DNA from 4 places in the Streptomyces cyanogenus genome. Region 3 is predicted to be linked to each of the others. Evidence: riboswitches for the same ligand, from Rfam matches in the RefSeq annotation. Region 3 holds a riboswitch; each other region holds the start of a gene.
The links. Region 3 has a riboswitch for cobalamin ahead of S1361_RS10150 (cobalamin biosynthesis protein). Riboswitches for the same ligand answer to the same signal wherever they lie in the genome.
Positions count from the first base shown of each region.

Region 1: it holds a riboswitch for cobalamin, as region 3 does, so the genes downstream of both, S1361_RS25965 (ribonucleoside-diphosphate reductase subunit alpha) here and S1361_RS10150 (cobalamin biosynthesis protein) in region 3, are expected to answer to the same signal.
Region 2: it holds a riboswitch for cobalamin, as region 3 does, so the genes downstream of both, nicT (Nickel transporter NicT) here and S1361_RS10150 (cobalamin biosynthesis protein) in region 3, are expected to answer to the same signal.
Region 4: it holds a riboswitch for cobalamin, as region 3 does, so the genes downstream of both, S1361_RS04270 ((2Fe-2S) ferredoxin domain-containing protein) here and S1361_RS10150 (cobalamin biosynthesis protein) in region 3, are expected to answer to the same signal.

Region 1 covers NZ_CP071839.1:5,740,318-5,745,249, forward strand. The annotation lists gene S1361_RS25960 (ribonucleotide-diphosphate reductase subunit beta) at 1-720, opposite strand, end outside; gene S1361_RS25965 (ribonucleoside-diphosphate reductase subunit alpha) at 720-3,089, opposite strand; cobalamin riboswitch at 3,217-3,350, opposite strand; gene mctP (monocarboxylate uptake permease MctP) at 3,727-4,932, opposite strand, start outside.
Region 2 covers NZ_CP071839.1:4,652,403-4,657,334, reverse strand. The annotation lists gene S1361_RS20920 (DUF6445 family protein) at 53-739, opposite strand; gene S1361_RS20915 (DUF4142 domain-containing protein) at 969-1,718, shown strand; gene S1361_RS20910 (glycoside hydrolase family 13 protein) at 1,715-3,373, opposite strand; cobalamin riboswitch at 3,545-3,729, shown strand; gene nicT (Nickel transporter NicT) at 3,759-4,841, shown strand; gene S1361_RS20900 (nucleoside hydrolase) at 4,842-4,932, opposite strand, start outside.
Region 3 covers NZ_CP071839.1:2,273,708-2,278,639, reverse strand. The annotation lists gene S1361_RS10155 (cobyric acid synthase) at 1-521, opposite strand, end outside; gene S1361_RS10150 (cobalamin biosynthesis protein) at 518-1,462, opposite strand; cobalamin riboswitch at 1,567-1,704, opposite strand; gene S1361_RS10145 (hypothetical protein) at 1,932-2,159, opposite strand; gene S1361_RS10140 (inorganic phosphate transporter) at 2,194-3,444, opposite strand; gene S1361_RS10135 (lysozyme) at 3,588-4,538, opposite strand; gene S1361_RS10125 (class II aldolase/adducin family protein) at 4,740-4,932, shown strand, end outside.
Region 4 covers NZ_CP071839.1:941,260-946,191, forward strand. The annotation lists gene S1361_RS04255 (hypothetical protein) at 1-16, opposite strand, end outside; gene S1361_RS04260 (CbtA family protein) at 163-915, opposite strand; gene S1361_RS04265 (CbtB domain-containing protein) at 938-1,159, opposite strand; gene S1361_RS04270 ((2Fe-2S) ferredoxin domain-containing protein) at 1,439-1,816, opposite strand; cobalamin riboswitch at 1,880-2,001, opposite strand; gene S1361_RS04275 (superoxide dismutase) at 2,172-2,819, opposite strand; gene S1361_RS04280 (antibiotic biosynthesis monooxygenase family protein) at 3,130-3,468, shown strand; gene S1361_RS04285 (NAD(P)-dependent oxidoreductase) at 3,465-4,352, shown strand; gene S1361_RS04290 (amidohydrolase family protein) at 4,349-4,932, shown strand, end outside.

The DNA of each region.
Region 1 (4,932 bases), 3.5 Mb from region 3:
CCCAAGCTGGTCGTCGAAGAGCTCGGGTTCTTCCTTGCGGACGGTGTCGACGACGTCGAAGGCGAAGCTCATGTGCATGGTCTCGTCGCGGAAGACCCAGTTGGTGCCGGTGGCGAGGCCGTGCAGGAGGCCACGGCTGCGGAACCAGTAGACGTAGGCGAAGGCGCCGTAGAAGAAGAGTCCTTCGATGCAGGCCGCGAAGCAGATGAGGTTGAGCAGGAAACGGCGGCGGTCGGCCTTGGTCTCCAGGCGGTCGATCTTCTCGACCTCGTTGATCCACTTGAAGCAGAACTCCGCCTTCTCGCGGATGGAGGGGATGTTCTCCACGGCGGCGAAGGCGGCGGCGCGGTCGTCCGGGTCGGGCAGGTAGGTGTCCAGCAGGGTCAGGTAGAACTGGACGTGGACGGCTTCCTCGAACAGCTGCCGGCTCAGATAGAGGCGCGCTTCGGGGGAGTTGATGTGCTTGTAGAGGGTGAGCACCAGGTTGTTCGCGACGATCGAGTCGCCGGTCGCGAAGAACGCGACGAGGCGGCCGATGAGGTGCTGCTCCTCGGGGGTGAGCCTGGCCAGGTCGGCGACGTCGGAGTGGAGGTCGACCTCCTCGACGGTCCAGGTGTTCTTGATGGCGTCCCGGTAGCGCTCGTAGAAGTCGGGGTAGCGCATGGGGCGGAGAGTCAACTCGAAGCCGGGGTCGAGCAGGTTGGTGTTTCGGCTGGTCATTACTGGCAGGCCTCGCAGGACTCGGGGTTTTCCAGGGAGCAGGCGACCGCGTCGGGCTCGGCGATCTGCTGCACGGGGACGGGCTTGGCGGCCTGCGCCTGGCCCTGGGCGGCGCGGGCGATGCGCGTCGCGGGACGCGAGCGCAGGTAGTACGTGGTCTTCAGGCCCGACTTCCAGGCGTAGGCGTACATCGAGGAGAGCTTGCCGATGGTCGGCGTCTCCAGGAACAGGTTGAGCGACTGGGCCTGGTCGAGGAAGGGGGTGCGGGCGGCGGCCATGTCGATGAGGCCGCGCTGGGGGATCTCCCAGGCCGTGCGGTACAGCTCACGCACGTCCTGAGGGATCCAGAGGAAGTCCTGCACCGAGCCGTTGGCCTCGCGCAGGGCCTCGCGGGTGCGGGCGTCCCAGACGCCGAGGTCCTTCAGGTCCTGCACCAGGTAGGAGTTGACCTGGAGGAACTCGCCGGAGAGCGTCTCGCGCTTGAACAGGTTGGAGACCTGCGGCTCGATGCACTCGTACACACCCGCGATGGACGCGATGGTGGCCGTCGGCGCGATCGCGAGGAGCAGCGAGTTGCGCATGCCGGTCTCCGCGATGCGCCTGCGGAGGGCGTCCCAGCGCTCCGGCCAGGTCAGGTCGACCTCGTAGTGGTCGGGGTGGAGGACGCCGCGGGCGGCGCGGGTCTGCTCCCAGGCGGGCAGCGGGCCGTTGCGCTCGGCGAGGTCGGCGGAGGCCTCGTAGGCGGCGAGCATGATCCGCTCGGCGATCCGGGTGGACAGGGCCTTGGCCTCGGCGGAGTCGAAGGGCAGGCGCAGCTTGAAGAAGACGTCCTGGAGGCCCATCGCGCCGAGGCCCACGGGGCGCCACTTGGCGTTGGAGCGGCCCGCCTGCTCGGTCGGGTAGAAGTTGATGTCCACGACCCGGTCGAGGAAGGTGACGGCGGTGCGGACCGTCCGGTCCAGGCGCTCCCAGTCGATGTCGGCGTCCCGCACGAAGGCGCCGAGGTTGATCGAGCCGAGGTTGCAGACGGCGGTCTCGCCGTCGTCGGTGACCTCCAGGATCTCGGTGCAGAGGTTGGAGGAGTGGATGACGTTGCCGGGCTCGGCGGTCTGGTTGGCGGTGCGGTTGGCGGCGTCCTTGAAGGTCATCCAGCCGTTGCCGGTCTGCGCGAGGGTGCGCATCATCCGGCCGTACAGCTCCCGTGCGGGAAGGGTCTTCCTGGCCAGGCCGGCGGCCTCGGCCTTGCGGTAGGCGGCGTCGAACTCCTCGCCCCACAGGTCGACCAGCTCGGGGACGTCGGCGGGGGAGAACAGCGACCACTGCGCGTCGGCGTTGACCCGGCGCATGAACTCGTCCGGGACCCAGTGGGCGAGGTTGAGGTTGTGGGTGCGGCGGGCGTCCTCGCCGGTGTTGTCCCGCAGTTCCAGGAACTCCTCGATGTCGGAGTGCCAGGTCTCCAGGTAGACCGCGGCGGCGCCCTTGCGCCGGCCGCCCTGGTTCACCGCGGCCACGGACGCGTCCAGGGTCTTCAGGAACGGCACGATGCCGTTGGAGTGCCCGTTCGTCCCCCGGATCAGCGAACCCCGCGAGCGGATACGGGAGTACGACAGCCCGATGCCGCCGGCGTGCTTCGACAGGCGGGCCACCTGGTGGTAGCGGTCGTAGATGGAGTCCAGTTCGTCCAGCGGCGAGTCCAGCAGGTAGCAGGACGACATCTGGGGGTGCCGCGTGCCGGAGTTGAACAGGGTGGGGGAGGACGGCAGGTAGTCCAGGCGGCTCATCAGGCCGTACAGGGCCGCGACCTCGTCCACCGAGCGGGGCGTGTCGTCCTCGGCGAGGCCGCTGGCCACGCGGAGCATGAAGTGCTGGGGCGTCTCGACGACCTTGCGGGTGATCGGGTGGCGCAGCAGGTAACGGCTGTAGAGGGTGCGCAGGCCGAAGTAGCCGAAGCGGTCGTCGGCCGAGGCGTCGACCAGTGCGTCGAGCCGCTCGGCGTGCAGGCGCGCGAACTCGGCGGTGCGGTCGGCGATGAGGCCCTCGCGGTGCCCGACCGCGACGGACTCGGTGAAGGACGTCACGCCCTGCGAGGCGGCCTCGTCCCGGATGGTGAGGGTCAGCAGCCGGGCGGCCAGCTTCGAGTAGGCGGGGTCCTCGGAGATCAGGCCGGCGGCCGCCTCCGTGGCCAGCTCACGCAGCTCCGCCTCGTCGGCCCGCGCGGACCGGCCGCGCAGCGCGGCGGCGGCGATCCGGCCCGGGTCGGCGTCGGGCAGGTCGGCGGTCAGCTCGGTCAGGGTCCGCAGCAGTGCGGTCCCGGGACCGTCGGTCTCCAGTTCGCTGACTGAAGCCGGGTCGGCTGGCGCGATGGTCACGTGGGGCTCTCCCTCAGCTCGGCACGGGGGCCCGGCGGAGGGCAGGAGGCAGCCACGAGCGCGCACGGCGTCGCGTCCACCGGCCCACTCCACGAGGCCCGGACGTTCGGAACCCACCCGGACCGGACGTCCGGGTGTGCTGCCGGCAGGTCGTCGGACTCAACAGGCGCGCGGATGCACGCAGGTACACCGTTGCGGGACAGTTCCGGACTCGCACCGGATTCCCCTGCGGCGACAGCGATCACGAGCATACATCTAGTGCCGGGTTCTCATGTCACCCCCAGATGTTGTGCCGGTCCGGTGTCGGGGGCCACTTGCCGGGCGGCGGCGCGGACGGTGCGTGCTTCCTGGGAAGCAGTTGCCCGCGGGGTCCCGGGTGCCGGGAAGACGGGCCTCGTGCACCAACGCCGACCGGGTCGTGCGGACCGTTGCCGTGCTCGCCGCGTTCGCCTGGGGGCGCAGGGCGGGTACACCCTGGTCTCGCGTACCACCGGGCCGGGCGGCACCACCTCGTGCGGCCGTCTCGGCGATGCCCGGGCGTACCCGCGACGAAGCCCTGCCGTTCGGTTCATCCCGGCGGCGCGGGGCGGCCGGCTGATCCGAACGACAGGGCTCGGGGCCCCGATCGAGGCGTGGGCTAGTGCGCGCTGCCCGCGGTGGCCGGCGGCAGCTCCACCTGCACCCCGGGGTCGCCCGCGTCGGCCGTGTAGTCCTGCGGCCTGGTCTCGTCGACGCCGTCGGGGGCCTTCACGGCCCTCAGGACGACGGTCAGGACCACGGTCACCAGAACGTTCAGGACGAACGCCGTCAGGCCGATGTAGCCGATCTCGCCGATGCCCGGGATCTCCTTGGCGTTGCCGCCGAAGTGCTTCTGGGTCGGCGAGGCGATGCCGTACGCGGCGGCCGTGCCGTAGATCATGCCGGCCGCCCAGCCGGCGAGCAGCGCCCAGCGGTGGAACCAGCGGGTGAACAGGCCGCCGACCAGGGCCGGGAAGGTCTGCAGGATCCAGATGCCGCCCAGCAGCTGGAAGTTGATGGCGACGGTCTTGTCCATGGTGAGGACGAAGACCAGCGCGCCGACCTTCACCAGCAGCGACACCAGCTTGGAGACCTTGGTCTCCTGCTGGGCCGTCGCGTCGGGCTTGATGAAGTCCTTGTAGATGTTGCGGGTGAAGAGGTTGGCCGCCGCGATGGACATGATCGCCGCCGGGACCAGGGCGCCGATGCCGATCGCCGCGAAGGCCACCCCGGCGAACCAGTCCGGGAACATGTCCTCGAACAGCTGCGGGATGGCCAGCTGGCCGTTGCCGACCTTCACCCCGGCCGCGATCGCCATGAAGCCCAGCAGCGCCAGCAGACCCAGCATCAGGGAGTACAGCGGCAGGATCGTGGTGTTGCGGCGGATCACCTCACGGCTCCTGGACGACAGGGTCGCGGTGATCGAGTGCGGGTACATGAACAGCGCGAGCGCGGAGCCGAGGGCCAGCGTGGCGTACGTCCACTGGTTCGCCTCCCCCGGGGCCAGCGCGCCGCGCGGCTTCCCGGTGTCCGGGTTCACCTGGCCGAGCGCGTGGCCCGCCTTGGCGAAGACGTCGTCGAACCCGCCCAGCTTGATCGGGATGTAGATGATCGCCACCGCGATGACGATGTAGATCAGCGTGTCCTTGACGAACGCGATCAGCGCGGGGGCGCGCAGGCCCGAGGAGTACGTGTACGCGGCCAGCACGCCGAAGGCGATCAGCAACGGCAGGTCCTTCACGAACCAGTTGGTGTTCTCGCCGCCGCCGACGCCCATCACGTCCAGCACGGCCTGGATGCCGACCAGTTGGAGCGCGATGTACGG
Region 2 (4,932 bases), 2.4 Mb from region 3:
GAGAGGACGACGGCGTCCGGTCCGCCGTTCCCCCCGGGGGGAACGTCATGGGTCAGGCCATCCAGAAGAACACCGCCGTCATGCGCTTCTCCGCCAGCGTGCGGCCGAAGTAACCGGTGGCGCTGTGCACCAGGTTGGCGTGGTAGAGGAGCAGACGGTTGTACTTGTGCGGGACGCGGACGTCCTCCTCGAAGGCGTCCGGGGTGACGTAGCGGGTGCCGAGGGCCTCGACGAGGTTGGTGTGCGGGGCCTGGACGACGTTGCCGCCGAGCCGGCCGCCGGGCAGGGACTGGCGGTGGAAACTGGTGCCGCAGTCCTTGGGCACGTCCGGGTTGAGGTAGAGCACGGCCGCGTACCGGCACAGGGCGCGGGAGTCGGTGTGCGGGCGGGGCTCGCCCTCGCCCTCGCCGACCACCTGGACGCAGTTGTGGTTGAGGGTGCCGCCGCCGGGCGCCTGCTGCACCCACAGCTCCTTCGCCCCGGTCGCCTTCCTCACCAGCCGCTCGATGCGGGCCAGCTCCCCCGGTTCGAGGCCGGGCATGGCGCGCAGCCCGGGCCAGGTCTCGGAGGTGTACGGATGCCCCTCCACCCAGTCGTCCTTGTCCAGGCACCGCTGCCGTACCGCGTCGACGCCGGGCAGGACGTCGTCCAGCACCCAGTAGTCGCGGCCCTCGGTGGGCTTGCGGTAGGGCAGGACGGGCAGCGCGGCCGGCATGCGGGGCGGGGGCTGTGGGGACATGCGGCGAATCTAGGCGCGCGCCCGGTCTGCCTTCTCCCGAGGACTGGTCAACCTTCCGCCCGGGAACGCTCAATCTTTCGCCAACGGGCTTCGGTGATTCTTTACCCGCCGGCACCGAGACGAACGGCCTCGGCATCCGTACTGCTGTGCGTCGGAACCGCCCACGGGCGGGAACCCCTCAGCAGGAGGAACGGTGCGCTTTTCGCGGAACGCGACGGGAACGCTCTTCGTGGGCGGTGCGATGGCCCTGACCCTCACCGCCCTCGCCTACCCGGGCATGCTCGGCCTGGACAAGGTCTCCACCGCCCAGGACCGCGTCATCGCCAACACCCAGTGGGGACCGCTCACCGAGCAGGACCGGGACTTCGTGGTGAAGGTGCGGGCAGCGGGACTGTGGGAGTACCCCGTGGGTCAGATCGGCTTGCAGAAGGGCGGCTCCAAGTCGGTCATCACGGCCAGCCAGCACCTGATCGACGGGCACGCGGCCCTGGACACCACCTGCCGCAAGATCGCGCCGATGCTGAACATCACGCTGCCCAACGTGGCCAGCCCCCAGCAGCAGGGCTTCGTGAACACGCTGAAGTCGGACACCGGCAAGCAGTTCGACACCGACTTCGCCAACATCCTGCGGATGACGCACGGCTCGATCTTCAACGCGATCGCGAAGATCCGCTCCACCACCAAGAACTCGCTGATCCGGGCCCTCGCCGACCAGGCCAACGACACCGTGCTCGACCACATGACCGTGATGGAGAAGACGGGCCTGGTCGACTTCGACCAGACCCTCTTCCAGCAGACCACCCCGCCGAAGCTGCCCAACTCGGACCTGACCCCGCCGGCCCCGGCCCCCGGCCAGCCGGAGGTGGTGCTCACCCCGCCGCCGACCGCGACCTCCACCCCGGTGGACATCAGCGGCATCGTCGGAGGCGGCGCCCCGGCTGCGGGGGCGAGCCCGAACCCGGGCCCGACGGGGGGTTAGGCCAGCCACACGGTGGTGTCCGGCGGGAGGGTCCTGTCCGCCGGCAGGGAAGTGCTGGCCAGCAGGATCTCGCCCGGCGGCAGCCGGACCGGGTCCGCGCCGAGGTTGGTGACGTTGCGCCAGCCCTCGGTGCGGGCGAAGTCCAGCACGCCGGCGGGCGCGTCCGGCGTCCAGGCCAGCGTCTCCCCCTCCAGCAGCTTGCGGCGCAGCCGCAGCGCCGTGCGGTACAGCTCCAGCGTGGAGCCCTCGGCGCCGGCCTGCGCCTCGACGGCGTACGCCGCGAACGACGCCGGCTGCGGCAGCCAGCCCGCCCCGGGCCCGAAGCCGTACGACGGTCCGGTCGTCGTCCACGGCAGCGGCACCCGGCAGCCGTCGCGGCCCTTGCGGACATGGCCGGTCTGCTCCCAGATCGGGTCCTGGAGCACCTCGGTGGGCAGGTCGGCGACCTCGGGCAGGCCGAGTTCCTCGCCCTGGTAGAGGTACGCCGAACCGGGCAGCGCCAGCATCAGCAGGGTCGCCGCCCGCGCCCGGCGCAGGCCGGCCGCCGGGTCGACCGCGGGCGCGGTGCCGTGGGAGAGCAGCCAGGCGGCCGGGTCGGTGCCGGGCGGCAGCATGAGCCGGGAGGCGTGCCGTACGACGTCGTGGTTGGACAGCACCCAGGTCGCGGAGGCACCGGCGGTCCGGGCCGTGGCCAGCGAGGCGGTGATGACGTCCCGCAGTTCCTCGGCGTCCCAGCGCGTCTCCAGGTACTCGAAGTTGAACGCCTGGCCCAGCTCGTCCGGGCGGGCGTACAGGGCGCGGCGGGCGCCCGGCACCCAGGCCTCGGCGACGGCCGTGCGGGGCGGACTGTAGGCGTCGAGGACCTTGCGCCAGTCGCGGTAGATCTCGTGGACCTCGTCGCGGTCCCAGTACGGGTGGCTGCCCGGCGCCACCCGGGGCAGCGCCTCCTCGCCGGTCGCACCGATGTCGCCGACGTCCCGCAGCGGCTCGGTGAGGTCCTTGGCCAGGCCGTGGGCGACGTCGACGCGGAAACCGTCCACACCCCGGTCCGACCAGAACCGCAGGGTGGTGCGGAAGTCGGCGCGGACCTCCTCGTTCTCCCAGTTGAGGTCGGGCTGCTCCGGTGCGAAGAGGTGCAGGTACCACTCCCCGTCCGGCACCCGCCGCCAGGCGCTGCCGCCGAACACCGACTGCCAGTCGCTGGGCGGCAGTTCGCCGTGCGCCCCGCGCCCCGGCCGGAAGACGTAGCGCTCCCGGGCGGCCGAGCCGGGCCCGGCGCGCAGCGCCTCCTGGAACCAGGGGTGCAGGTGTGAGGTGTGGTTGGGGACGATGTCCACGACGACCTTGAGCCCGAGCCGGTGCGCCTCGGCGACCACGGCGTCGAAGTCGTCCAGCGTGCCGAGGCGCTCGTCGACCCCGCGCGGGTCGATGACGTCGTAGCCGCCGTCGGCGAGTTCGGAGGGGTAGAAGGGGCTCAGCCACAGGGCGTCCACGCCGAGCGCGGCCACGTGGTCCATCCGCTCGGCGATGCCCCGCAGGTCACCGAGCCCGTCACCGTCGGCGTCGGCGAAACTGCGCGGATAGACCTGGTAGATGACGGCCTGCCGCCACCAGTCGGGGTTCCTGGACGAGAGGTCCGGCGAGAGGTCTGCCATACGGGCTCCCAGGGAGACGGACGACGGTACGGAATCTGTACCCCGTCCACCTTGCCCGGAAAGGGAACGCGCGCTACGGCGCCACGCGCCCGGGCCGGCGAAGGGCGCACCGCCTTTGTGATCTTGCCGACCCGCGCCGGTGCGCGGCTATGCAGGAAACCGCGTGCCCGCCTACGGTGGGCGGGCCGTGGTGTTCGGGAAGTCGATGGGAAGTCGACGCGGCCCTCGCCACTGTGATCGGGGAGTTCCCGTTCCGTCCGGCATGCGCCGGGCCACTGGTCGTACGACCGGGAAGGCAGGGGCGGCGGGCGTGTGCACCCGTAAGCCAGGAGACCGGCCACGGCGCGTCACGAAGTGATCCACGAGGTGCTGGAGCGTGAACCCGATGGCCGATGCCGCGTCCTTCCGCTGGCGACGCGAGGACACCGTCAAGACGGTGGGGCTGATGGCGGTGATCGTCGCCCTGCACGTCGTCGCCTTCGGCATCCTGTACCTCCTGGTCGCCCCCCGCCACTACCAGGTGGGGACCGACGTGTTCGGGGTGGGCCTCGGTGTCACCGCCTACACCCTCGGCATGCGGCACGCGTTCGACGCCGACCACATCGCCGCGATCGACAACACCACCCGCAAGCTGATGGCCGACGGCAAGCGGCCGGTGTCGGTGGGGTTCTGGTTCGCGCTGGGGCACTCCAGTGTCGTCGTGCTGCTGGCGCTGCTCATCGCGGGCGGCACCTCGCTGGCGGGAAAGGTGACGGACGAGGGGTCCACCACCCACCAGGTGCTGGGCTTCCTCGGTACGGCGGTCTCCGGGACGTTCCTGTATCTCATCGCCGCCCTGAACCTGGTCGCCCTGGTCGGCATCCTCAAGGTGTTCCGGGCGATGCGCGCGGGGGCGTACGACGAGAAGGAGCTGGAGCAGCACCTGGACTCACGGGGGTTCATGAACCGCGTGCTCGGCCGGCTCACCAGGTCCGTGTCGCGCCCGGGGCAGATGTACCCGCTGGGCTTCCTGTTCGGGCTCGGCTTCGACACGGCCACCGAGGTGACGCTGATGGTGATGGCGGGCTCGGGCGCGGCGGCCGGGCTGCCCTGGTACGCGATCCTCTGCCTGCCCCTGCTCTTCGCCGCCGGAATGAGCCTGTTCGACACGCTCGACGGCACGTTCATGAACTTCGCCTACCAGTGGGCGTTCTCCAACCCGGTCCGCAAGGTCTTCTACAACCTCGCCATCACCGGCCTGTCCATCGCCGTGGCCTTCCTCATCGGCACCATCGAACTGGTCGGCGTCCTGCACGAGAAGTTCGGCCTGCACGACGACGTCACCGGCTGGATCGCCGGCCTCGACCTGGACAACGTCGGCTACCTCATCGTCGGCCTGTTCGTGGTGGTGTGGGCGGCGGCACTTGCGTACTGGCGGCTGGCCCGGGTCGAGGAGCGCTGGACGGCCTCCGCCACCGCCGCCGAGTAGTCAGCGGCGCACCGTCTCCAGGTAGAGCTTCACGTACCGGTCCGCGTCGACCTCCAGGGCCACGTCCACCAGGGCCCGTTCGCGGCCGCCC
Region 3 (4,932 bases):
GCGAAGACACCCCCGCGGTCGATGTCGCCGACGACGAGCACGGGCAGCCGCGCGTTCCGCGCGATCCCCATGTTGACGATGTCGGTCCGCCGCAGGTTGATCTCGGCCGGACTGCCCGCCCCCTCACAGATCACCGCGTCATACGTGCCCCGCAACTCGGCCAGGCAGTCCAGCACCGTGCCCAGCAGCCGCTGCTGGCGCCCCCCGTGGTACCCGCGCGCGCTCAGCTCGCCCACCGGCTTGCCGAGCAGCACCACCTGGCTGCTCTGTTCGCCGCCGGGCTTGAGCAGCACCGGGTTCATCAGCGCGGTCGGCTCGATCCGGCAGGCCTGGGCCTGCATCGCCTGCGCCCGGCCGATCTCGGCGCCCTCGCGCGTCACGAACGAATTGAGGGACATGTTCTGCGCCTTGAACGGCGCGACCTTCACCCCCTGGCGGACCAGCCAGCGGCAGATGCCGGCCGTCACGACGCTCTTGCCGGCGTCGGAGGTGGTGCCGGCGACGAGGAGACCACCGTTCACTTCCCGCGTCCTTTCAGGAGTCGGCGCGCGGCGAGCGTGCCGCCGAGGGCGAGCAGGCCGACGCGGCGGGAGAGCCGTACGGCCCGGTCGATGTCGGTGACCCGGACCGGCCGTCCGGTGGCGCCGTTGAGCACCGGGCGGTGCTCGACCCGGCCGCCGTAGGAGAGCGTCCCGCCCAGGCGGACGCCGAGGGCGCCCGCGAAGGAGGCCTCCACGGGCCCGGCGTTGGGGCTGGGGTGCTTGCGCGCGTCCGCCTTCCAGGCGCGCAGGGCCCCCCGCGGATCCGGTCCGGCCGCGGCGGCGAGTACGGCGGTCAGCCGGGCCCCCGGCCAGCCGGCGACGTCGTCGAGGCGGGCGGAAGCCCAGCCGAAGCGCCGGAAGCGGGCGGACCTGTGACCCACCATCGCGTCCAGCGTGTTGACCGCCCGGAACCCGAGGAGCCCCGGAACTCCGGCCACCGCGCCCCACACGAGGGCGCCGACGACGGCGTCGGAGGTGTTCTCGGCCACCGATTCGACCACGGCCCGGGCGATGCCGTCGGCGTCCAGCGCCTGCGGGTCCCGGCCGCACAGATGGGGCAGCCGCGCCCGGGCCGCCTCGACGTCCCCGGACTCCAGGGCACGCCCGATGGTGCGGGCCTCCCGGGCGAGCGAGGTGCCGCCCACGACGGCCCAGGTGGCGGCGGCGGTCAGCGCGACGGAGGCGGTACGGGAGGGGCGCACGGCACATGAGGCCAGTGCGCCGAGCGCGACGGCGCCACCGGCGCACACGGCGGTGTGCAGGGCGCCCCAGCCGCGGTGGTCGTGCCACAACGCGCCTTCCACGGCGCCCGCCGCCCGGCCGAACGCGGCGACGGGATGCCCGCGGCGCGGATCGCCGAGAAGCAGGTCCCCGAGAACGCCGGCGGCGGCGCCGTACGCGTATGTGCGATCGGCACCCATCGGCTCAGCCGGCCGTGGGGACAGGAACGGGCCTGGTACTGGTCCTCGATCGGCAGCCGAGCATGGCGATATGTGTCCTCACTCAGGGTGTCCGCGCCCTGGTTCGACGTGAATCGGCGGTGAGAGTTCCTGGCTCCCGGGGTTCTTCCCCGGTGACAGTGGCGGGACCGCGCCGGATTCGCACCGGCTTCCTCTCCTGCCGCCGTACATGGCCTGGGCAGTCCACCACGGGCCCGGAACGGCAGTCAACTTGCCTTTGACCTGGGACGCCGGACTGTGCTGAGGCCCACATCGCCGGCACGCGGGACGGCGCCGGACGACCGGATCGCGTCGAAATCCCCTCGCCGGGAGGCAACTCGACGGCCGGCTTCGTCCACGCGGACGGCTCCGGAGCACCGCGGACATGCGTCAGCCCTGCCGGTCCCGCTGGAGCGGTGAACCGGCAGGGCCGACGTGGTGGATCAGGCCGTCAGGGCTTGGCGACGATCAGGTAGATGCCGTACGCCACCGCCGCGGCACAGGCCGCGAAGCAGACGTACGCACCGGTCACGGCCAGCGCGGCCGACCCGCCCTGGGCCGCGGCCTTCTCGCGGCGGGACAGGCCGTTGACGCCGAGGGTGAACAGGGCCACCAGGCCCACCGTGAACGCGAGGCTGACGCCGAAGACGGAGCCGAGGGCCGCCCAGTCGATCTTCATGGGGATGCTTCCTTCAGTAACCGTGTGCTCGGGGTCAGACCGCGGCGGCCGGCGGGGCGGCCGGGGCGGGGGCCGGCTCGGTGGCCGGGGCCGGGATGGTGGCCGTCAGGTCCTCGGTGACCGTGCCCGTGGGGGGCGGGGTCACGGCGGCGATGGCGGCGGTGACCACACCGGCCGGCTCGCCGGTCTCCTCGACCACGTTGGTGTGGTCGACGACCTCGCGGCGGGAGATCTTCCAGATAGCGGCGCTCCCGGCGACGAGGAAGACGGCGACGGCGGCGGTGCCCCAGTCACCCAGGCCGGTGACCGACTCGGCACCCGCGCCGACCAGCGCGGCGGCCGGCAGGGTGAGCGCCCAGGCGACGAACATGCGGGTCGCGGTGGACCAGCGGACCACACCGCCCTTGCGGCCGAGGCCCGCGCCCATCACCGAGCCGGAGACGACGTGCGTGGTGGAGAGGGAGAAGCCGAGGTGCGAGGAGGCCAGGATGGCGGTCGCGGCGCTGGTCTGCGCGGCGAAGCCCTGGCGCGGCTCCAGGTCGGTCAGGCCCTTGCCCATGGTGCGGATGATGCGCCAGCCGCCGATGTAGGTGCCGAGCGCGATGGCCAGGCCGGCGGAGAGGATCACCCAGGTGGGAGGGTTGGAGCCGGGGGCGAGGGAGCCGCCGGCCACCAGGGCGAGGGTGATGATGCCCATCGTCTTCTGGGCGTCGTTGGTGCCGTGGGCCAGGGAGACCAGGCCGGCGGAGGCGATCTGGCCGACGCGGTAGCCCTTGCGGGTGGCCTCGCCGTCCGCGCCGCCGCCGATGCCGTAGGAGAACCGGGTGGCCAGCAGCGAGGCCAGGCCCGCCACGATCGGCGCGGCGACGGCCGGCAGCAGCACCTTGGTGACCAGGACGTCACCGTGGACGGCGCCGAAGCCGGCGGAGGCGACGGTGGCGCCGACCAGGCCGCCCATCAGGGCGTGCGAGGAGCTGGAGGGCAGGCCCACCAGCCAGGTCAGCAGGTTCCAGAGGATCGCGCCGACCAGGGCGGCGAAGATGACCTCGGGACGGATGCCGGTCTCGTCGACGAGACCCTTGGAGATCGTGTTCGCGACCTCCACGGAGAGGAAGGCGCCCACAAGATTGAGGACGGCGGACATGGCCACCGCGATCTTCGGCTTCAGAGCGCCTGTGGAGATGGTGGTGGCCATCGCGTTCGCGGTGTCGTGGAAACCGTTCGTGAAATCGAACGCGAGAGCGGTTACGACCACTATCGCGAGGATCAGCGAGAAGCTTTCCATTTACCCAGGCAATCGTTCGAGGTCATTGGCTGGTCGAACGTAGGCAACCTGGGTGAACGGAAGATGAACTGAGGCGGGCGTGAGGGTGTCAGTAACGCGCGCGAGAGATTCCGCTTGTGTCCCTCGCCCCAGGCGGCCCTTGGCTACCGGCCCCGCGCGAGGACCCGCAGCCGGCTCAGGGTGCCGTTGAAGAGATTCTGGTCACCCGGCAGCCGGCCCTTGGTGTCGTACTGCCAGAAGGTCCAGTAGCGCCAGCCGCCCGGCAGCGTCCCCGGCCGCGAGGTGCCGTGCCGGGCGATCCACAGGGGGTTCGAGGAGGAGAGGGCGCGGCTGTTCCCGGTGCACAGCTTCCACCACTGGGTCGAGGTGTAGATCACCGGACGGCGGCCGGTCTCCCGCTCGACCTCGTCGCTGAAGGACTGGATCCAGCGGACCATGCGGGCCTTGCCCAGCCCGTAGCACTTGTGTTGCGTGCTGTACGGGTTGTACTCGATGTCCAGCGCGGGCGGCAGCGTCCAGCCGTCCGCCCGCCAGGCGCCGCCGTGCGCCACGAAGTACGCGGCCTGCCGGGTGCCGGAGGACCGGTCCGGCAGGGCGAAGTGGTACGCGCCCCGCAGCAGGCCGGCCTTGCGGGCGCCGGAGTACTGCCCGGAGAAGTAGGGGTTGCGGTAGGTCGTGGACTCGGTCGCCTTGACGTACACGAACCGGGCGCCCTTCGCCGCGGCGGCGGCCCAGTCGACGTGCTTCTGGTAGGACGAGACGTCGTGCCCCCGGGGCAGCCCGGCGGGGAGCATCGACAGCCCGGCTGCCTGCGAGGTTCCGGCCTGCTGTGAGGTCTCGGCGGGCTGCGTCTGCGACCTTCCGGCCTCCTGCGACATGCCGGTCTGCTGTGACGTGCCGTCCTGCTGTGAGCTGCCGGTGTGGTGTGACGTTCCGGCTGCCTGTGTGGATCCGGCCGTCCCGGTCTGTCCTGCCGGCTCCCCGGGGCCCACCGGCCCGGCCGACGCCGGTGCGGTGCCCGCGAGGGCGAGGGCCGCCGTGGCTGCCGCGAGGACACCGGCGCGGCGGCGGACGAGGGTGCGTTCACGGGCCATGCGTCTCCCCGGGGTGGCGGACGACCGCGGGCGGTGGCGATCGTCCCGTGGGCAAGAGAGGCCATTGAAGGCCTGTTGATCACCGCATCCAGGCCGATTCCGAGCGTTTCGTCGCCGGATCCGCCCGTTCGGCCGTACGGTTTCCGGGCGGAAGCGACCGGCCCGCCCGCTCCCGGCCGGTCCGGCTGGCAGGATCACCGCATGGCTGAACCGCTGCGGAACACGGACGACGGACACCAGGCCGGGAATCAGGCCGGGCAGCAGTCCGGGGATCAGGGTGGGAATCGGACCGGGCAGCAGGCCGGGAACCAGGACGTGGCGCGACTGTGGGCGGACGTGGTCGCGACGGCGCGCCGGACCGTCGCCGACGGGCTGGTCGTCGGCACCTCGGGCA
Region 4 (4,932 bases), 1.3 Mb from region 3:
GGGGGTGACTGGGCACTCGGTTCCTCCGCTCCTCGCCCGGGCGCCCCGTGTCCGGCCGGCGTGGCTTCGCGTGCCGCGGCGGGGCCCCGTGATCCTCGGTGTCCGGGGAACGACAGAGGGCCCCCGGATGGTTCCGAGGGGCCCTCTGTCGTCCGGAAGGAGTCAGTGCGCGGCCGGAACGGCACGCGCGCTGTCGGCCCTCGCCGGCCGGGGGTTCAGCAGCCGCTCGGCCAACTCGCCGAAGGCGAGCCCGAATCCGGCCCACTGGACGGCCTGGATGGCCAGCGCGGACAGCCGGAACCGCCACAGCAGGGTGGCCGGGAAGTCCGGCGGCACCTCGTTGACGGCCGGCAGGAACGCATAGGCCAGACCGACGACGACGGCGAACGCGGTCACCGCCGTCACGGTCGCCCACCAGGTGCCCAGAGCGGGCGCCAGGCGTTTGCCGAGGAGGGTGGCGGCGATCGCCAGGAGGACGCTCAGCAGCATCATCAGGAAGTACAGGCTGGTCCGCTTGCCGATGGTGCCGGGGTCGCCGACCGACGGCGGGTTGGCCGGGTACTTCAGGAACGGTACGACATACACGGTGAGCAGGGCGCAGCCCGACAGCAGCAGCGCCGTGGCGCGCGGGCCGAAACGGCCGACCCGGCCGAGCGCGAAGCAGAAGGCGAGCGCGGCGATGCCGCCGAAGGCGACCCCGTAGACGAGGACGCCGGTGGCGAGGCCCGCGGTGGACTGGAGGGAGCGGGAGACGACTTCCATCTCGTGCTCGTGGGAGTGGGCCTCCTCGAAGCCGATCGCCTTGTCGACGCTCGGCTCGCCGAGGAGATAGGCCGCGATCAGGGCGAGCACGCCGGCCGCGAGGCCGGCGAGCATGCCCCGTACGAGGAGGTTCCGTACGGTTGCGGAATTCATGGGCGGGCGGTGTCCCCTCGCGTCAGTGGCAGGGGAAACCGAGCAGATGGCGGGCGTCGTGCACCCACTCGTGGACGTCCGTGCCGTTGAACACGGAGGTGGCGCCCTGCTCGGCGCCGACGAAGTAGAGCAGGACCAGCATGAGGATGCCGAAGAAGACCGCCCAGGGAGCGATCGCCTTCAGCGGCAGCTTGGCGGGGATGGCGGGAGTGGTGGCTGTCGGCTGGGCGACGGTCTGCGCCATGGCAGAACCTCCTCTGGGAATTCGCGTCCCATCTCGGTGGTGCACAGGACGACGGCCCCGGGTCTGACTCGCGAACGCCCTTGCGGGGCCCGCATACAGTGGCGCGACCGTTCCGGATTCTCACCGGCTTCCGTCATGCCGTCGTCGATATCGGACAGACCGTACCGCGTGTCCGGCGCCCCGCCAAGACCGCCTCCGACCGACGTGATCCTCGTCTCGTGCCGAGTGGACGACCGTGCGCCCGGTGGGGCGGCGGTGGCGCGATACGGCCGGCCCCGTTCAGGGTTCCGCGCGCCGGCGCGGTGGGGTGAAGGCGTACAGGTCGAGGATGTCCGGCCGGGGAGCCACGCCGGGGCCACCGGCGCGTACCCAGGTGACGATGTCCTCGGTCGCCTCCGGGTCGTTGACCAGCCCGAGCCAGACCGGTCGGGCGCCGGCGGCCCGGCCGGCGGTGGAAGGCTGTACGACGATGACGTTGGCCTGGTCGCACACGTCGAGGCAGTCGGAGATGCGCACGGGCACCTGCGCCCGCAGCCGCGCGGTCTGCGCCGCGTGATCGCCCGTCACCTTGGGGCTGCCGCAGCAGCAGTCCCGGCACACGACGACCCGGCACGGCACCGGTCCGCCCGCTCCGTGTTCCGTCGGCCTCTCGGGCACAGCGCACCGCTCCCCTCTCCCGGGGAGATCCGCCCCGGTGTCGCCTGAGGAGGCGACCGCGTGAGTCTCCTGGCTCCCGGGTCGCCGCCCGTCCCGCCTTCCCGCCCCGCTCGGGGGAGGTGGCCTGCCGGGACTCGCTCGCCGGTCACAGTGGCGGGACCGCGCCGGATTCGCACCGGCTTCCTCGGACCGCCGTCGCCTTGTGTCGCCGGTCATCATGTCATCACCGCCGACGGCCCGTCACCCGGCCGCCGTGCGCCGGGACTCCCGCGGGGGGTGTGCCCGCGGGAGTTGCTCGCGCGTCGTGAGCGGTGGAGAGGACGATCACGGTCGGGGCACCTGCGGGACCACGCCGTCACGGGGCGAGCAGCAGCGGATCCGTGCGGGACTTGGCGGCCTGGTGACGACGGGCCACGTCCTGCCAGTCGACGACCTGCCACATGGCCTCGATGAAGTCCACCTTCTGGTTCTTGTACTGGAGGTAGAAGGCGTGCTCCCAGGCGTCGAAGACCAGGATCGGGGTGGAGCCCTGGCCGACGTTGCCCTGGTGGTCGTAGACCTGCTCCACGATCAGGCGTCCGCTCAGCGGCTCGTGGGCGAGGACACCCCAGCCCGAACCCTGCGTGGTGGCCGCAGCCTTGGACAGCTGGGTCCTGAAGGCGGCGAAGGAGCCGAAGGACTCCTTGATCGCCTCGGCCAGCTCGCCCACGCCGTCGGCGGCCAGGGGCTCGCCGCCGCCGCCCTTCGGGCCGGTCATGTTCTGCCAGTAGATGCTGTGCAGGATGTGCCCGGAGAGGTGGAAGGCCAGGTTCTTCTCCAGGCCGTTGATCGAGCCCCAGGCCTCCTTGTCCCGTGCCTCGGCGAGTTGCTCCACGGCGTCGTTCGCGCCCTTCACATAGGCCGCGTGGTGCTTGTCGTGGTGCAGCTCGATGATCTCCGGGCTGATCACCGGCGCGAGCGCCGAGTAGTCATAAGGAAGCTCCGGGAGCGTGTACAGCGCCATGTCCAACGTCCTCCGCCATTATTGCGAATGATGTGCAACTGAATTCTAATGGCAAGAGTCTCCGGTGGCACGGGCGCCATTCGGCAGGAGGGGCACCGGAACGAAGTTCGCCTGATCGTGTGTGCCGGCTCCGGGACGAGGGGTGCCCGCGCGAACTGCGCACGCCGGGGCCGCAAGTCACCCGAAATGACTAATGACGGAGCGTGCACCCCTTGTCACGACTGGGCCGTGCCCCATTCGGAGTTGCAGCCGTACGAGGGACATGAGTCCGTTGGTGTCGTGTCCGTCCGGCTCTCACACAGGAGGAGACATGGGCGCCAACGACAACGGCCGATCGGCCGACAAGCTGAGCGTGGTTTTCGCGGTCCGCGTGATCGAGGGCGGCGAACAGGGCTTCCTGGATCTGTACGAGCACCTCCGGAAGTCCGTGTCCAGCACCCCCGGACACATCATCGAGCGGCTCGGCGAACCCGTCGACGACTCCCGCCAGTGGGTGATCACCAGCGAATGGCGGACCGCCGAGGACTTCTTCGCCTGGCAGCAGAGCGAGGAGCACCAGGAGTTGGTGGCCCCGCTGCGTCAGTTCGTCGACCAGCGGCAGTCGATGCGGTTCCGGGTGGTCAAGGAGACCAAGGGGGTGGCGTCATGACGCCCCCCGTGCGCGGCCCCGTCGCCGTCCTCGGCCTCGGCACGATGGGCGCCGGCCTGGCCGGCCGCCTCCTCGACCAGGGGGTACAGGTCCGGGTCTGGAACCGTACCCCGGAGCGCGCCGCCCCGCTCGCCGAGGCGGGCGCCTACGCCGCCGCCAACCCCGCCGACGCCGTCGCGGGCACGAGCGCAGCCCTGTGCGTCGTGGCCGACGGCCAGGCCCTCGGCGCGGTGCTGCACGGACCGGGTGGCGTGCTGGCCGAGGGCCCGTACCCCGGCCTGCTGATCTGCGCCAGCACCGTCGCCCCGGACGAGGTCGTGCAGATCGCCGGCGAGTTCCCGGCGGTCCTGGACGTCGGGATGCTCGGCAACCGCGACCACGCCCGCGACGGAGAGCTGCGGCTGTTCGCCGGCGGCGAGCAGCGTGCGTTCGAGACCGCCCGCCCGCTGCTGGACGCGCTGGGCAAGGAAGTGGTCCATCTGGGCGCACTGGGGTCCGGCATGCGGATGAAACTGCTCCTCAACCTGCTGATGGGCATAGAGGTGCAGGCCATGGCCGAGGCCACCGCGCTGGCGGAGGCCTGCGGCCTCGAACGGGAGCTGGTTCTCCGGACCATCGCGGGCAGCGGGTTCGCCTCACCGGTCATGGCGTTCAAGTCGCGGCGCCTGGCCTCCGGTCGCTTCGAGGAGCCGGACTTCCGGCTGCGGTTGATGGCGAAAGACCTCATGCTCGCTTCCAAGCAGGCAGCAGCAGTCGGCCTGAGCCTGCCGCTGGCGACCGCCGCGGCGGAGACCCACGTCCGCGCCACCGAGCAAGGACTGGGCGACCAGGACTGTGCCGCGGTCACCCGCGCACTCGCACCGAAACCGGAAACCGACACGTGATCATCGACATCCACGGGCATCTGTCCCCACCGGAGGCGGCCAAGCGCTTCCCCATGCCCCCGAGCCTGACCGACGTCGACGGCATGCTCGCCGCTCGCGCCGAGGCCGGCATCGACCTGACCATCATCGGCAGCCCCGTCGGGGCCGGCGCGATGGCACGGGTACCGGGCGTCGACAACTACGCGCAACCACGCGACCGGCTGCGCGGTTTCCACGCCTGGATGTCGGGGCTGATCCGCAGGTTCCCGGACCAGTTGCGCGGATACGTCTACGCCAACCCGTTCGGCGACGACGACCACCTCGAAGGGGTGCGGGAGACCCTGGCGGACCCCGCCTTCGTCGGCCTGATCACCACGTCCAGTGTCCACGGGGAGCTGCTCGGCTCGCCGCGCGCCGACTCCTTCTTCGCGCTGGCCGCGGAGGCGGGGGTGCCGGTGCTGGTGCACGCCCCGGCCGAACCGGTCGGCACGGAACGGGTCGACGGGATCGGCTTCGTCGAGCAGATCGGCCGCTTCGGCGACGTCACCCTGGGCATGGCCATGATCGCGTTCGCGGGATGGCTGGACAAGTACCCCGGTCT